DNA from 3 places in the Pseudomonas sp. FP2338 genome. Region 3 is predicted to be linked to each of the others. Evidence: predicted binding sites of a transcription regulator. Region 3 holds the regulator's gene; each other region holds the start of a gene.
The links. Region 3 encodes FliA, which starts transcription of late flagellar genes. Its sites were predicted from a motif close to CTAAAGTTTNNNNNNNNNNNGCCGNTAA; they were not measured.
Positions count from the first base shown of each region.

Region 1: the regulator FliA is predicted to act here: its motif matches at 2,280-2,307, upstream of flgM (flagellar biosynthesis anti-sigma factor FlgM).
Region 2: the regulator FliA is predicted to act here: its motif matches at 3,405-3,432, upstream of PSH96_RS28515 (methyl-accepting chemotaxis protein).

Region 1 is NZ_CP117436.1:4,868,473-4,874,296, forward strand. It holds gene cheR (protein-glutamate O-methyltransferase CheR) at 1-371, opposite strand, end outside; gene PSH96_RS21975 (chemotaxis protein CheV) at 416-1,348, opposite strand; gene flgA (flagellar basal body P-ring formation chaperone FlgA) at 1,444-2,202, shown strand; gene flgM (flagellar biosynthesis anti-sigma factor FlgM) at 2,345-2,671, shown strand; gene PSH96_RS21990 (flagella synthesis protein FlgN) at 2,720-3,190, shown strand; gene PSH96_RS21995 (flagellar brake protein) at 3,287-4,036, shown strand; gene PSH96_RS22000 (MFS transporter) at 4,098-5,489, opposite strand; tRNA gene PSH96_RS22005 (tRNA-Arg) at 5,772-5,824, opposite strand, start outside.
Region 2 is NZ_CP117436.1:6,256,150-6,261,973, forward strand. It holds gene PSH96_RS28505 (TetR/AcrR family transcriptional regulator) at 1-298, opposite strand, end outside; gene PSH96_RS28510 (ABC transporter six-transmembrane domain-containing protein) at 411-1,325, shown strand; gene PSH96_RS28515 (methyl-accepting chemotaxis protein) at 1,329-3,305, opposite strand; gene PSH96_RS28520 (LysR substrate-binding domain-containing protein) at 3,472-4,392, opposite strand; gene PSH96_RS28525 (NorM family multidrug efflux MATE transporter) at 4,529-5,824, shown strand, end outside.
Region 3 is NZ_CP117436.1:4,500,616-4,506,439, reverse strand. It holds gene flhA (flagellar biosynthesis protein FlhA) at 1-168, shown strand, start outside; gene flhF (flagellar biosynthesis protein FlhF) at 180-1,496, shown strand; gene fleN (flagellar synthesis regulator FleN) at 1,602-2,435, shown strand; gene fliA (RNA polymerase sigma factor FliA) at 2,432-3,172, shown strand; gene PSH96_RS20280 (chemotaxis response regulator CheY) at 3,341-3,715, shown strand; gene PSH96_RS20275 (protein phosphatase CheZ) at 3,734-4,522, shown strand; gene PSH96_RS20270 (chemotaxis protein CheA) at 4,534-5,824, shown strand, end outside.

The DNA.
Region 1 (5,824 bases), 370 kb from region 3:
ATCGACATCGAGATCGAGTACGGTTCCTGCCCCGAAGAACAGGCGGCCGACCAGATGCGCAGGCGCTGGCCGGGGCTGGCCTTGATGGCCTCCGGCAGCACTTTGTTCTTGAGCACTTCAAAGGGGTAGGTATCCCGAAACCACAAGGTTTCGTTGGTGGTCATGGCATCTACCACCATTTCCTTAAGCCCACTGCGCGGCTGGCCCTGGATGCGCTGCACCAACTCGCCCAGGGACTTGATGCCCTGCTGCTCCATCAGTTTGTTGAGACGGCTGGATACCAGGTACTGCTTGTTTTCACCGAGCAATATGCCACAGGCTTTTTCCAGGAAGACCCGGAACTGTTCGAAATCCAAATTACCCGTAGACACTGATACCGCCTCTTAAATCGTGTGACCGCCAGGAGGAAATCCCCCTAGCCGTGATCTGCTGCCTTGATCCGGTCGACTACCCGGGATGCCAGGTCATCAGGGCGGAATTTGGCCAGGAAGTCATCAGCACCGACTTTCTTGACCATCGCCTGATTGAATACGCCCGACAAGGAAGTATGCAGGATGATATGCAATTTTTGCATGCGTGGGTCGTTACGTATCTCGGCCGTGAGGGTGTAGCCGTCCATTTCCGGCATTTCAATGTCGGAGATCATCATCAGGAACTCTTCTTCCGGCTTCTTGCCTTCGTCCACCAGCTTGCGCAGGTAATCCAAGGCCTGGCGACCATCGTTCAAGGCCACCACTTCCACACCGACGGTTTGCAGGCAACGGCTGACCTGCTTGCGCGCCACCGAGGAGTCATCCACCGTCAGCACACGCAGTGACACTGCCTTGTGCGCAGTTTCGGCGTCTACTACGCCAACCGAAATGGTTTCCGAGGTGGGGGCGACTTCGGCGAGGATCTTTTCCACGTCGATGATTTCGACCAATTGGTTGTCGACCCGCGTCACCGCCGTGAGGTAGTGATCGCGTCCGGTGCCCTTGGGCGGCGGATGGATCTCCTCCCAGTTCATGTTAACGATGCGTTCCACCGAGCGCACCAGGAAACCCTGGGTCTTGGTGTTGTATTCGGTGATGATCACAAAGGGGCTTTCGCGGTCCTGCAACCCCGAGGAACCGGTGGCCATGGCCAGGTCGAGAATCGGAATGGTCGCGCCTCGGATATTCGCTACGCCGCAGACCACCGGGCTGGATTTAGGCAATATGGTCAGCTTGGGGCACTGCAGCACCTCCCGCACTTTAAACACATTGATGCCGTACAGCTGCTTGCCGTCCAGGCGAAAAAGCAACAGTTCCAGGCGATTCTGCCCTACCAGCTGTGTGCGCTGGTTTACTGAGTCCATTACTCCTGCCATGCCTTGACTCCTACGCTAAAACCTTTGGCTATACCTACAAGGGCAACGACGCTCACCCAACACTAAACGGCACGGGCTTTGCTATTTATTGGTCTATGAACCTTAAAACGACAGTTTTCCGACGCATCCCACGGTATCGCAGATTGCTCTGCGCAACGATGGCTTTGCTTGCCTTGGGCTCGGGCACCACGGCTCGCGCAGATAATGTCACCTTGCCTGATCTCCTTATCGGCGTCACCCAAGGCTTTCTTGAGTTCACTGTAGAAGATTATCTGGCGACCACCCAAACACCGGGGCGTTACGAAATCCAGGTCAACCAACTGGACCCGCGCCTGCGCATGCCCATGTGCGACAAGGAATTGACGGCCAGCCTCGAAAGCCCGGCCCAGCCCATCGGCCGCGTGACGGTAAAAGTGCGCTGCGAGGGCGCCTCACCCTGGACCGTATTTGTGCCGGCGCAGGTCAAACTGTTCCGCGACGTAGTGGTCGTCACGCGCCCGCTCAAACGCACCGGCATCATTGGTTTTGAAGACGTGGCCCTGCGTGAACGCGACATCAGCCTGATCAACCAGGGCTACCTCACCGCTGTGGACCAAGCCATCGGGCAGAAACTGACCCGACCAATGGTCACCGACCAGGTCATTACGCTGGTGCATCTGGAACAGGCTGAGGTGATTCGCAAAGGCGACCAGGTGGTGATTTCCGCCAGCAGCGGCGGGCTGACGGTAAAAATGCCGGGCGAGGCGCTGTCCAATGGCGGGATGAGCGAGCAGATCCGGGTCAAGAACCTCAATTCCAACCGTGTGATCAAGGCGCAGGTGACGGCGCCGGGCCAGGTCGAGGTGGCACTATAGATCACTGGTGTGAAACGCCAGGTTTTCCTACACTGTGCGTGGGATGTCGACCTGTACAGGTTTATTGTCAATCGGGCCTAAAGTTTGTCCGGGTATGGCCGAAAACATGGCAAGCGTCCAAATACCCAGAGGTTTTTTTAACATGGTCATTGATTTCAGTCGTTTAAATAACACCCAGGCTTTGCCGGGCAATACGCGCACCAGCGGGGCAAAGGACGGCGTAGAAGCCAAGTCCCAGCCAGCACCTGCCGCCAAGGCAGAACAGGCCAGCGCCAGCCAGAGCGGGGAATCGGTACACCTGAGCAATGAGGCTCAACAGTTGCAGAAGGTCACTGACTCGTTGCGCGATCAACCCGTTGTCAATAAAGCCCGCGTGGCCGAATTGAAGCAGGCAATCGCTGATGGCAGCTATAAAGTCGACAGCAACCGTGTAGCCAGCAAGCTGCTTAACTTCGAAGCCGAGCGCTAGGCAAAGGCCTGCGCAGGGCTTGTGGACGCTTAAAACCCAAGGCCAGCCATGCACCACGACGAACATTTGCTTGAACTGATCATTGATGATCTGGCGCCGACGCAACTTTTGCTCGAGCTGCTCAAAGAAGAATCCCTGGCCCTCTATGGCCGGGATATGCGCTTGCTGGAAGAAATCCTGGCGCGCAAACAGTCGCTGATCGTGCTGCTGGAGCAGCATGGCAAGAAGCGCAGCGAAATTCTCATCAGCCTCGGCCTGCCGGCTGATCATGACGGCCTGGCACAACTGGCCAGCCACTCCTCGGTAGGCGATCAGTTGCTGGCGCAGAGCACCGCACTCAATCAATTGCTGGCCCAGTGCCAGGAAGCCAACCTGCTCAACGGCCAGTCGATCCAGCTGCAGCAGGCTACGACCGCCAACCAGTTGCGCATACTCCACGGCGGAGAGCCTCCAGCTCTGTACAACGCCCAGGGTTCCACCTCGCGCCTGGTCAAGCCAAGCACCCGCAGCCAAGCCTGACACCGGTTTACAGCGCGCCCTATCCAAGGCGCGTTACATACTGGCAAAATGCCGGTTCTTGCGTGTAGTCGTATTTTGCCTGGAGATGGAAGAACCGTGTTCAACGCCCTTAATGCGGAAGATGCTCCGCAGCCACCCAAGGTGCTCACCACGCCTCTGGAAATCGCCAGCACGTTGCGGATGCTGCAAGAAAGCCATGACCCGCTGATCATCACTTTTCATGAACGCAGCCAGCGGTTCCAAAGCTATCTGGTGGATATTGATCGGGACAGCAAAACGCTCGCCCTCGACGAAATGATCCCCCGCGACGGTGAACGCTACCTTGAGAATGGCGAACCGTTCCGCATTGAAGGTTTCCATGATGGCGTGCGAATCGCCTGGGAAAGCAACGGCACGCTGACCATCAGTGAAAAAGGCGGCCACCGCATCTACACCGGCAGCATGCCCGACGAGGTGGTCTACCATCAGCGTCGCAATGCCTTTCGCGCCGCATTGAAGCTGGCCCAACTGGTCAGCATCGAGCTGGGTGGCGAAAAGCTCAAGGCACCGATCAGCGGCAAGCTGCTGGACATCTCCGCCACCGGCTGCAAGCTGCGTTTTGAAGGCGACATCGCCGATCGCCTGCAACTGGGCCAGGTCTATGACCGCTTTATCGCCGCCCTGCCCTTCGGCAGCATGACCACCTCGGTGGAACTGCGTTACCTGCACTTCGAAGACAAGATCAACACCACCTTCGCCGGCGTGCGCTTTCACAATATGAGCGGCTTGGTACAGCGCCAGGTTGAACGTTTTGTGTACCAGCTGCAGCGCGAAGCGCGGCGCTTTGACAAGGACGACGACTTTTAAACCTTAAAGGCCGCGTCAATAAAAACGGGCAGATCCTGATGGGATCTGCCCGTTTTTGCTTTCAGGGGCGCGCCCTGCTCAAGTCATGAGGATGCTCGTCCGGCCCCAGAGGCTCCGGCGGCCCTTCAAAAGCGGGTTCATCCGCAGGTTGTTGCGGGTCAGTTTCGGTTTCAGGTTCCGGCTCAGGCACGATGCTCTGCATTTGCTCCTGCACCACCGCCTCATCCACCCGCGGGTCGAGGCACGCCACCAGCGGCGAGCTGGACATACTGTCAGGCATCGCCACGTGATGCAGCGGCGCATCGTCCACCTGATGCAGGTTGGTCACCGCCTTCGGCCGGATCCGCCATACCAGGATCAATGCACACAGGCTGAAAAACGCATACAGCATGTGGCTGCCGAACAGCTTCATCACCACACCCGCCAACAGCGGCCCGACACTCGCGCCGATGCCGTAGGTCACCAGCAACATGGCCGTCAGCGACACGCGGCGATCACCTTCCACATGGTCATTGGAGAACGCCACCGCCAAGGGATACAGGCAGAACTGCACCAGGGAACACAGGAAGCCGGCCACGAACAGTACTTCCAGCGGCACCTGGGTCATTACGGCCAACGGCAACGCCGCCACCGCCAGGCACAAGGCAAAGCAGCGAATCAGCAAAGCGCGGTCATAGCGGTCCGACAACCAGCCCAATGGCCACTGCACCAACAGACCGGCAAAAATGCAGCTACCCATAAACAGACCGACTTGCTCGGTGCTCAAGCCTTGCTGCGAGGCATACAGCGGCGCCAGGCCGTAGAACGAGCCGACGATCAGCCCCGCGCCCAGCACCGTGCTCAGCGACTGCGGCACACGCTTGATAAAGAAGCGCGGCTCCATGGGCGCCGGGTGCAGCGGCGCCGGGTGAATACGTCGGGTCATGGCCACCGGCACCAGGCACAAGGCAAAGCACAACGCCACCAGCATGAGCAACTCAAGGCCAAGCTCAGGGTGCATGACCAGGATCAACTGACCCAGCACCAGCCCGAGATAAGACGCGATCATGTAACCGCTGAACACCACGCCACGCTGCTTGGCGTCCGCCTGCTCATTGAGCCAGCTTTCGATGACCATGTACTGGCACATCATCCCCAGGCCCACGATCATCCGCAGCACAATCCAGGCCGGCAGCCAGTTGATGAGGCCATGGCCTAACACCGCCGCGCCGACAATCCCGGCACAGGTGGCATACGCGCGAATATGGCCGACGCGAGCGATAAGCCGATGGCCGATCTTGCCGCCCAGCACCAGGCCGAAGTAGTTGGCCGCCATCAAGGCACCCACCCACAGGCTGTCGACGTGGTCGGCTGCCAGACGCAAGGCAAGGTAAGTGCTGAGCAGGCCGGACCCGATCAACATCATCAAGGAGGCGAAATAAAGGGCTCGAAAAGATTTCCAGATCTGGCGCATCGGCGTTCCGAGCGGCTCCTTGAAGTGAGGGACAGGGCTATCAGCATGATAGTCCGGGGTTGCCGGGAGCGGACAGAAGCAGCGGGCCGTTTTCCGGGGAATATTTTTGCTTAATCGTTCAGACGCTGCCTGGTTGCATGCAAGGTACATATGCAACGTACAAAAGTACGCGAAACACACGGCGCCCCTGCTGTGAACCCTGACAGGCGGCAAGGTTCGACCGGTGTTGCCGGCGCGCACAAAAAAGCCCTGCCAGGACAACCTGTGCAGGGCTTTTGAAGATGGTGTCCCAGGGCCGGTTCGAACGGCCAACCTTCCCCTTAGGAGGGGGATGC
Region 2 (5,824 bases), 1.8 Mb from region 3:
ACAACGCCCAGCCGGCATCAGCGGTGCTCGGCAGGCAATCACTTAAAAAACCCACCAGCGCCTCAAGCGGCGGCGCATCCGCCAACGGTTCGCGCACTTCATCCAATTGCTCATTGGCAAAGCGCACAAAGGCTTCGCGACGCAGTTCGCTCCAGTCGCTGAAGTAGTGATAGACGTGGCTGCGCGACAGGCCGGCATGCTCGGCCAAGTCACGGGTGGACACATCGGCAAAACCCTTGCTGCGAAACAGCTCCAGGGCGGCGGCGATGATCTGGTCTTTACGGTCGATACGCGACATGGGCAATTCCTTCAGGCACCCGTAGATAAGCGGAGCTTGCTTTTTGAGCGATCGCTCAAGGATACTTGAGCAGTCGCTCAATAATAGCGTCTATCACCCCTTTGGTGCACTCATGTCATCCGTGACCCCGCAAATCCTGATTGAAGAAAGCAAGAAAATCGGCCAGCAATCCGCCGGCCAAACGCTCAAGGCGATTGCCAAGGCTTACCCCGGCAAGCTGTTCTGCACACTGTCACTGGTGGCGCTGGAGAATGCGCTGCTGCTGGCCTACCCGCTGTTTGCCGGGTTTGCGGTGGACTCGATTATCCGTGGCGATGCCACCAGCGCGTTGTTCTATGCGTTGGTGGTGATGGCGTTCTGGGTGGTCGGCGCGGCGCGGCGCGCGCTGGATACGCGCACCTTCACGCGAATCTACGCCGACCTTGCGGTGCCGGTGATTCTCAACCAGCGCCAGCAGAATCACAGCACCTCAAAATCCGCCGCGCGGGTGGTGCTTGCGCGCGAATTCGTCGACTTCTTTGAAAAACACGTGCCGATTATCGCCACGGCGCTGGTCTCGATTATCGGCGCGGCGGTGATGCTGATCGTGATTGAGCCGTGGGTCGGCCTGGCGTGCCTGGCCGCCCTGCTGCTGTGTGTGACGCTGTTGCCACGCTTTGCCCAGCGCAACCAGGAGCTGCATGAGCGCCTGAATGATCGCCTGGAGAAGGAAATCGGCCTGGTGGAAAAAGTCGGCGCACCCACCTTGCGTCGCCACTACCAGGTGCTGTCACGCCTGCGCATCTGGCTGTCCGACCGCGAGGCCGCCGCGTACCTGTTTCTCGGCACGCTGGCAGCCCTGCTGTTTGTGGTCGCGATCAGCCAGCTGGCTTTGTCGCCGGCGGTCAAGGCCGGCCACATCTACGCGGTCATGACCTACCTGTGGACCTTCGTCACCAGCATGGACGAGGCACCGGGGATGGTCGACCAACTGGCGCGCCTCAAGGACATCGGCAAGCGCGTGGACCCAGGCCTGGGCGAGCATTAAGCCTTAACGAAAACGGTCAACCTCGTGCCGCAAGCCGGCCGCCAGGGTTTCCAGTTCCTTGGCGGTAATGGCCAGGTTCGACACCACTTCGCGCTGTTCGCTGTTGGCCAGGGCAATGCTCTGCAGGTTGCTGCTCAGCACGTTGGCCGTGCTGCTCTGCTCCTGGGTCGCAGTGGTGATGGCAGCAAATTGCTGGCCTGCCGAACGGCTTTGCTCGTCGATGCGCGCCAGGGCCGAGGCCACGTCAGCGTTGCGCGACAGGCCTTCCTGCATCAACACGTTGCCGTGTTCCATGGTGCTGATGGCGTTGCCGGTTTCCTGCTGGATGCTTTGGATCATCACCGAGATTTCGTCGGTGGCCTGGCGCGTGCGCGAGGCCAGGTTGCGCACTTCGTCGGCAACCACCGCGAAGCCCCGGCCTTGTTCACCGGCCCGCGCCGCCTCGATGGCGGCGTTGAGCGCCAGCAGGTTGGTTTGCTCGGCAATCGAGGTGATCACGCCGACGATCCCGCCAATTTCCTGGGAGCGCTGGCCCAAGGTGTTGATCACCGTGGCCGTGCTGTTCAGGGCGGTGGCGATATGCTCCAACGACGACGACGCCTCTTGCATCGAGGTGCGGCCAATACGCGTCTGCTGGGCGTTTTCCTGGGCCAGTCGCTCGGTATTGCCCATGTTGTCGGCGATGTTCAGCGAGGTGGCGCTGAACTCTTCCACTGCGCCTGCCATGCTGGTGATTTCGCCGGACTGCTGCTCCATGCCCTCATAGGCCCCACCCGACAGGCCGGACAACGCCTGGGCTCGGCTGTTGACCTCTTCGGCCGCTTTACGGATGTGCGAGACCATGGTCGACAGCGCCTCACCCATCTGGTTGAAGCTGCTCGCCAACTGGCCGATTTCGTCATGGCTGGACACATTCAAGCGAGCGCTCAAATCGCCGGCGCCCAAGGCTTCGGCCTGGCGTACCAAGTCGCTCAAAGGCTGCAATTTTCTGCGCAGCAACCACACCGCCGCGCCTACTGCCAGCAACATCGCCAGCACGCTGCCGATCACCAGGCGAATACCGACCGCCCAAGTGACTGCACGTATTTCGGACTTCGGCATACTCGCCACCACCGACCACGGCCCGCCTTCGAACGGCACCGCAACGCTGTAGAAATCTTCGTCCTTGTCGCTCCAGAAGCGGCCTTTGCCTGGGTTCTTGGCCAGATCAAGCATCACCGGGACTGCCTGGTCCAACGCCTGCACACCGGCCGGTGGCACCAGCCAGTGCTTCTGTTCGTCCAACAAGGCGAGCGAGCCGGTGTGGCCGATACGGAAGCGTTTGAGGTTGTCGAACTGGGCCTTTTGCTCGTCGGTGTAATCAAAGCCGATAAACAACACGGCGATCACCTTGCCAGCGGCATCGCGCACGGGGCTGTACTGGGTCATGTAGGCACGATCAAACAACACCGCCCGCCCAATGTAATTCTGCCCGGCCAAAAGGCGCTGGTAAGCCGGATGCTGGTGATCCAGCACAGTCCCGATGGCGCGGTTGCCGTCTTGTTTGGTCAGGGAGGTGCTGATGCGGATGAAGTCTTCGCCACTGCGCACAAACACCGTGGCCACGCCGCCGGACATCTGCTTGAACTCGTCCACCTCTGCGAAGTTGTTGTTCAACACCTCATCGCCCAGGAGCAGGCTTGGGGTCTGCACACCGGCCACCGCAACCTGTTGATCCGCGCGCACGCTCAAGCCGGCGCCAAAGCGCTTTTCAAACAGCCCGCTCAATCGCTGAGTGCTCTCGCGCAAGGTGCTGTGGAAGGTGTTGAGTTGGTCGGCCAGCAAGCGGGCCTCGCTGGCCAGGTGTTCCTCGCGGATGTCGAGGTTGGCCGAGTCGAGGGAACGCAGGGCAAACACCGTACTGCCGCTGATGACGACCGCTAAAATAACGGCCAAGGCAAGGCCTAACTGAGAGGCGATCCGAGCGCGAGGTTGAGACATGACAGCTCCTGGCCGGGGCCAGGATCATCCTGATCTCTTAGCGCAGCTCGGCAAATTATCGGGTGGGAAACGCTGGAAAATGGGGGTTCCAGCACACCTTATTCGGCAAGCGCGGGCAATACTTGAGCGATTCACAGGGGTATCGCGCAAACGATTGCACATAAGGCTAGGCAAGGCGTTCGACCTGGGGCAATTCCATGGCGTTGACTTCGCCTTGAAGAAACTCCGCCAATCGCCGCAAGCGCTCACCACCGGGGCGGGTTTTCGGCCACACCAGGTAGTAATTTTCCCCACTGGCTACCGCCGTCGGCCACGGCAGGCTCAAGCGGCCCTGGGCCACCTCTTCGGCCACCATCAGCAAATCGCCCATGGACACGCCATAACCCCGCGCGGCGGCGATCATGCCCAACTCCAAGGTATCGAACACCTGCCCGCCCTTGAGCGACACCTGGGACGACAACCCCATGCGCTCGAGCCAATTGCGCCAGTCACGGCGGTCGGGCGTGGGGTGCAGCAACTCGGCGCTTGCCAGGCGCCGGACATCCCAGGGGCCGTCATTGAGCAAGTTGGGCGCGCCCACCGGGATCAGTAATTCGGGGAACAGGTAGCAGGCCTCCCAATCTGCCGGGAAGTGCCCGTAGCTCAGCAATACAGCGCAGTCGAAAGGTTCCTGGTTGAAGTCCACTTCATCCACGCTCATCCATGCGCTGGTCAGTTGCACCTCATTGCCCGGCTGCAAGGCGCGGAAACGGCTGAGCCGCGCCAGCAACCAGCGCATGGTCAGGGTCGGCGGCGCCTTCATGCGCAGGATGTCGTCTTCGGCGTTCAGGGTGTGGCAGGCGCGCTCCAGCGCCGCGAAGCCTTCGCGCACGCCGGGCAACAGCAGACGCGCCGCTTCGGTGAGCTGCAGGTTGCGGCCACTGCGCTGAAACAGGCGGCAGGCGAAGTGCTCTTCGAGCGTGCGGATATGCCGGCTGACCGCACTTTGCGTAATGGAAAGCTCATCGGCCGCACGGGTGAATGAGTTGTGCCGGGAGGCGGCTTCAAAGGCGCGCAAGGCATACAGCGGAGGCAGACGACGTGGCATGGAAGAACCTCCTCAGAGCAATATCCAACCCTAGCATGAGTTTTAATCATGCAAGTGATCGCTTTTATCCTTTTGTGTAATGCCTCAAGAGCGCCGAGAATCAACCCTTTCCCCAACCTCTGACTTTTTGAGCGTGATGATCATGCAACATCCGGTGCGTACTGAACTCTGGGCCATTCTGCGGCTGTCAGGGCCGTTGATTGCCTCACAGTTGGCGCACATGCTGATGGTGCTGACCGACACCCTGATGATGGCCCGCCTGAGCCCCGAAGCCCTGGCCGGTGGTGGCCTGGGCGCGGCGAGTTATTCGTTCGTGGCGATTTTCTGTATCGGCGTGATTGCCGCCGTCGGCACGCTGGTCGCCATCCGCCATGGTGCCGGCGACATCGAAGGCGCCACGCGCCTGACCCAGGCCGGGCTCTGGCTCGCCTGGCTGATGGCGTTGGTGGCCGGTTTGCTGCTGTGGAACCTCAAGCCGGTGCTGCTGATGTTTGGCCAGACCGAAACCAACGTGCAGGCGGCGGGGCAATTCTTGACCATCCTGCCGTTCGCCCTGCCCGGCTACCTGAGCTTTATGGCGTTGCGCGGCTTTACCAGTGCCATCGGCAAGGCGACACCGGTGATGGTGATCAGCCTGGGCGGCACCGTCATTAACTACCTGCTCAACCATGCGCTGATCGAGGGCATGTTCGGTCTGCCGAAGCTCGGCTTGATGGGCATCGGCCTGGTAACAGCGATCGTCGCCAACTGCATGGCCCTGGCGTTGATGTGGTACATCCGCAGCAACCGCGCTTACGCGGCCTACCCGCTCGGCACGGGCCTGTTGCGCCTTAACATGCAGTATCTGCGTGAGCTGTGGCGCCTGGGCCTGCCGATTGGCGGCACCTACGCGGTGGAGGTCGGCTTGTTCGCCTTCGCGGCGCTGTGCATGGGCACCATGGGCAGTACGCAATTGGCAGCGCATCAGATTGCCCTGCAAATCGTTTCGGTGGCGTTCATGGTGCCGGCGGGGATGTCCTACGCGATCACCATGCGCATCGGCCAGCATTACGGCGCCGGTAAATTGCTGCAAGCACGCATGGCCGGGCGGGTCGGAATCGGTTTTGGCGCATTGGTGATGTTGGGGTTTGCCGTTGTGCTGTGGCTGTTTTCCGATGCGCTTATCGGGCTGTTTCTGGACCATAACGACCCGGCTTTCCACGACGTCATCGTGCTGGCGGTCAGCCTGTTGGCCGTGGCGGCGTGGTTTGAGTTGTTCGACGGCGTGCAGACCATTGCCATGGGCTGTATTCGCGGGCTGAAGGACGCCAAGACCACCTTCCTGGTCGGGCTGGGTTGCTATTGGCTGATCGGCGCACCGTCTGCCTGGTTGATGGCCTTTACCCTGGGCTGGGGGCCAACGGGCGTGTGGTGGGGGTTGGCGCTTGGGCTG
Region 3 (5,824 bases):
CAGGAAATGGCGGGCCACCCGGTGATTCTGCTGGTGGCAGGCCCGGTTCGAGCGATGTTGTCGCGGTTTGGTCGCCTGGCAGTTCCGAATTTGCACGTTTTGGCTTATCAGGAAATTCCTGACAATAAGCAAGTGACTATCGTCGCGACAGTAGGGCCCAACGGCTGAGGTAGTGGGTTATGCAAGTTAAGCGTTTTTTCGCCGCCGATATGCGTCAGGCCATGAAACTGGTACGTGATGAGCTGGGCGCCGATGCCGCGATTATTGGAAACCGTCGCATTGCCGGCGGTGTCGAGCTGACGGCTGCCCTGGATTACACCCCATCGGCGCTGGCGCCGCGCGTGCCGAACATGGAACTCGAAGACGAGCTGCGCAAAACCGCTTCGCGCATTGTCTCGGCCCAGGCTGAATTGAGCATGCGTGGCGACAGCGATGCCAGCACCAATCGCCAATTGTTCGCCGGCTTGCCGCTGACCGCCGCCGAGCCGTTGGTAGAACCGACCTTCAAAGAACCGCCGCGCCCTGCAGCGCCAGCCCCGGCCGCCGCTGTCGACCAGCGCGCGCTCGACTCGATGCGTTTTGAACTCAATGGCCTGCGTGAGCTGCTCGAAGTGCAGCTGGGCTCGTTGGCGTGGACGCAGCTGCAAGGCAGCAAACCGCAACAGGCCAACCTGTGGCGCCGCCTGCAACGCATCGGCCTGTCCGGCCCGTTGTCGCGCGATTTGCTCGCTCTGACGGCTGAAGTCGAAGAACCACGCCAAGCCTGGCGCATGTTGCTGGCGCACTTGGCGCGCATGATCGTCACCCCGGAAATCGAACCGCTGGAAGAGGGCGGCGTGATTGCCATGGTCGGCCCGGCCGGCATGGGCAAGACCACCACCCTGGCCAAACTGGCCGCCCGTTATGTGCTCAAGTACGGCGCGCAGAACATCGCGTTGGTGAGCATGGACAGCTACCGCATCGGCGCCCAGGAGCAGCTCAAGACCCTGGGCCGCATCCTCAATGTGACGGTGACCCACGTCGACCCGGGCCAGTCCCTGGCCAATGCGCTCGACCCGCTGCTGCGCAAGCGCGTGGTGTTGATCGACACGGCCGGCCTGCAAGCCAGCGACCCGGCACTGCGCATGCAGCTCGAAAGCCTGGCCGGGCGTGGCATCAAGTCGAAAAATTACCTGGTGCTTGCAACCACCAGCCAGAAACAGGTTCTTACCGCTGCGTACCATAGTTACAAACGCTGCGGCCTGGCCGGTTGCATCCTCACCAAGCTCGACGAAACGGCGAGCCTGGGCGAGGTGTTGAGCCTGGCGATCAGTCATGAGTTACCGGTTGCTTACCTGACCGACGGGCCGCGGATCCCGGATGATTTACATCTGCCGCGCCGTCATCAGTTGGTCAGCCGTGCTGTCAGCGTGCAAATGCAAGAAGAGCCTAGCGAGGAAGCGATGGCCGACATGTTCGCCGACCTTTACCACAACCCGGCTAAGCGGGTGGGGTGAGGCAGGATGAACACCGTGAAATGTATCTACATCGATGGTCTGCAAGCGATTCACGCGGCCAAGCCATGTAGCCTGCGTCTAAGCAAGACAAGGTAAAGAAATAAAATGGGCAGCATGCATCCCGTACAGGTGATCGCGGTGACCGGCGGCAAAGGTGGCGTCGGGAAAACTAACGTGTCAGTGAATTTGTCCCTGGCCCTGGCAGAGCTTGGCCGTCGCGTCATGCTGCTGGATGCTGACCTGGGCCTGGCGAACGTGGACGTTCTGCTGGGGCTGACACCCAAACACACCCTTGCCGATGTGATCGAAGGCCGTTGTGAGCTGCGCGATGTGCTGCTGCAAGGCCCCGGTGGCATTCGCATCGTGCCGGCCGCCTCAGGCACCCAGAGCATGGTGCATCTGAGCCCGGCGCAGCATGCCGGCCTGATCCAGGCGTTCAGCGATATCGGCGACAACCTCGACGTGCTGGTGATCGACACCGCCGCCGGCATCGGCGAGTCGGTGGTCAGCTTCGTGCGCGCAGCGCAAGAAGTGCTGCTGGTGGTGTGCGATGAACCCACCTCCATCACCGACGCCTATGCCCTGATCAAGCTGCTGAACCGTGACTACGGCATGAACCGCTTCCGCGTGCTGGCCAACATGGCCCAAAGCCCGCAGGAAGGGCGGAATCTGTTCGCCAAGTTGACCAAGGTCACGGATCGCTTTCTCGATGTCGCCTTACAATACGTGGGCGCAGTTCCCTATGACGAGTGTGTGCGCAAGGCTGTGCAAAAGCAGCGTGCAGTCTATGAAGCGTTCCCTCGTTCGAAGTGCGCACTGGCGTTCAAGGCTATTGCCCAGAAGGTCGATACTTGGCCGTTGCCTGCCAACCCTCGGGGGCATCTGGAGTTTTTCGTCGAGCGATTGGTGCATCAGACGAGCGCAGGACCGGTGCTATGACATCCAGCGGCTACAACCTTTACAAAAAGTCGGCACGTGACAGCCAGGGCGAACTGATCGAGCGCTATGCGCCCTTGGTCAAGCGCATTGCCTATCACTTGCTGGCACGCCTGCCTGCCAGTGTGCAGGTTGAGGACTTGATCCAGGCCGGCATGATCGGCCTGCTCGAAGTGTCGACCAAATACGACGCGAGCAAGGGCGCGAGTTTCGAGACGTATGCGGGTATCCGCATTCGAGGGGCGATGCTCGATGAAGTGCGTAAAGGGGATTGGGCGCCGCGTTCGGTACACCGCAATACGCGCATGGTCAGTGACGCAATTCGCGCAATTGAAGCAAAAACCGGTCGTGACGCTAAAGATCACGAAGTTGCGGCCGAACTCCAATTGAGTCTCGACGATTACTACGGGATTTTGAACGATACCTTGGGCAGCCGCCTGTTCAGTTTCGACGACCTTTTGCAGGACGGCGAACACGAAGGGCTGCACGAGGACGGCGCGAGTGCACATCTCGAACCGTCGCGCGACCTGGAAGACGAACGTTTCCAGGGCGCGTTGGCGGAGGCGATTGCCAATTTGCCGGAGCGTGAGCGACTGGTGTTGGCGCTGTACTACGACGAAGAGCTGAACCTCAAGGAAATCGGTGAGGTCCTGGGGGTCAGCGAATCGCGTGTCAGCCAGCTGCATAGCCAGTGCGCAGCCCGCTTGCGGGGGCGATTGGGAGAGTGGCGCGCGCGCTGACAGGCAGTGTGGGGACACTGCAGACGCTACCGCGAAGGCTTCACGCTTTCGCGGGTTCGTGCCGTGGTGCCCTGGGCAGTCCTTTTTGTGTAACGCCTGTTGATTGAAATGGCGCGTCCAGGTGCTGGGCGCGTTTAAGACTGCTTGGAGGTCGAATTGGACAAGAACATGAAAATCCTCATCGTTGATGACTTCTCAACGATGCGGCGGATCATAAAAAACCTGTTGCGTGACCTTGGGTTCACCAACACGGTCGAGGCGGATGACGGCCTGACGGCGATTCCGATCCTCAACAGCGGGAGCATCGACTTTCTGGTAACCGACTGGAACATGCCGGGCATGACCGGCATCGACTTGCTGCGTCACGTGCGCGCCGATGAAAAACTGCGCAGCTTGCCTGTGTTGATGGTGACCGCCGAAGCCAAGCGTGAACAGATCATCGAAGCCGCCCAAGCCGGGGTTAACGGTTACGTGGTCAAGCCATTCACGGCGTTGGCCTTGAAAGAGAAGATCGAAAAAATCTTCGAACGCATCCACGGCTGATATCACCACGGGGGAGCTATGGAGCATAAAGAAACGTCACAGGGCGATTTTGAATCGACCCTGAAAAAACATGCTCACCAGTTGGTCGACAGCCTTGAAAAAGGCCAGTTCGGCGACGCGGTGCAGTTGATCCATGAGCTTAACCAGACCCGTGACCGCGGCCTGTATCAGGAAGTGGGCAAGCTCACACGCGAGCTGCACAGTGCAATCGTCAATTTTCAGATTGACCCGCACATGCCCCAGGCCGAAGAAATCTCGCAGATCACTGACGCCACCGAACGCCTGTCCTATGTGGTCAGGCTGACCGAGGCGGCGGCCAACCGCACCATGGACCTGGTGGAAAACGCCACGCCGTTGGTCAATGGCATGGCCACCGAAGCACAAGCGCTCAGCGTTGACTGGGGCCGCTTCATGCGCCGCGAAGTGGGGGCTGAGGAGTTTCGTGAGTTGGCGCGTCGGGTCGACGCTTTTCTGTCGCGCAGCGAACAGGAAAACCGCACGGTGGCCAGCAACCTCAATGACATTCTGCTGGCCCAGGATTACCAGGACCTCACCGGTCAGGTGATCAAGCGCGTGACCCAACTGGTCACCGAAGTGGAAAGCAACCTGCTCAAATTGGTGCTCATGGCCGGCCAGGTCGACCGTTTTGCCGGCATCGAACATGACCGCGCAGCGATCCTCTCGGAAAAAGATCCACAAAAACATCTCGCCAAGGGTGAAGGTCCGCAGATTCATGCCGATAAACGTGAAGACGTTGTGTCAGGTCAGGATGACGTAGATGACCTGTTATCCAGTTTAGGCTTCTAAGGAGCACCCACATGAGCTTCGGCGCCGATGAAGAAATCCTTCAGGATTTCCTTGTAGAGGCCGGCGAAATTTTAGAGCAACTGTCCGAACAACTGGTCGAGCTGGAAAGCCGACCGGATGATGCGAACCTGCTCAATGCAATTTTTCGCGGTTTTCACACTGTAAAAGGGGGCGCCGGCTTCCTCCAGCTCCATGAGCTGGTGGAGTGCTGTCACATCGCCGAGAACGTGTTCGACATCCTGCGCAAGGGTGAGCGTCACGTCGACTCGGAACTGATGGACGTGATTCTCGAAGCATTGGATGCGGTCAACGGCATGTTCAGCGAGGTGCGCGAACGTGCGCCGATCACGGCCGCCACGCCGGAGCTGTTGGCTGCGCTGGCGCGTCTGGCCGAACCTGCCGATACGTCAGTTGCGCCGGTAGCCGCGCCTGAGCCTGTGTTTGAAGCCGAGCCGGATGTGACCGACAGCGAGTTCGAACAGCTGCTCAACTCCCTGAGCGCGGTGAAGGCCGAAGCTGAAGCACCGCAAGCGGCGACTGCGCCTGCCGTGCCGACCAGCGAAGACATTACCGACGCAGAATTCGAATCGCTGCTCGACCAGTTGCACGGTAAAGGCCAGTTCGCGCCGGACGCCGTGGCGCCTGCCGCCGAGCCGGCAGCGCCTGCTGCGCCTGCAAGCACCGACATTACCGACGACGAATTCGAAGCGCTGCTCGACCAACTGCATGGCAAGGGCACGTTTGCCGCCGAAGCCTTGCCGGAAGTCGCCGCCATTGCGGCCGCACCTGCGGCCAGTGCCGCGCCTGCCAGCGTTGAGCCTGGCGCTGATGGCCTGATCTCCGATCACGAATTCGAAGCGCTGCTGGACGAGTTGCACGGCAAGGGCAAGTTCTCCGAAGTGGCCCCGGCCGCCGCGGCGACTGCCACGCCGGTAGCCGCCAAGCCTGCGCCTGCCAAAGCTGCCGCGCCAGTGGCTGCCAAGCCTGCACCGGCACCGGCTGCCGCACCGGCGCGTGCCGCAGCGGCGCCGGTGGCGGAAAAACCTGCCAGTGAAGCCGAAACCACCGTGCGGGTTGATACCGCGCGCCTGGACGACATCATGAACATGGTCGGCGAACTGGTGCTGGTGCGTAACCGCCTGGTGCGCCTGGGCTTGAACAGCGGCGACGAAGCCATGCAAAAGGCCGTGTCGAACCTCGACGTGGTCACCGCAGACTTGCAGACCGCCGTAATGAAAACGCGCATGCAGCCGATCAAGAAAGTCTTCGGCCGCTTCCCGCGTCTGGTTCGCGACCTGGCGC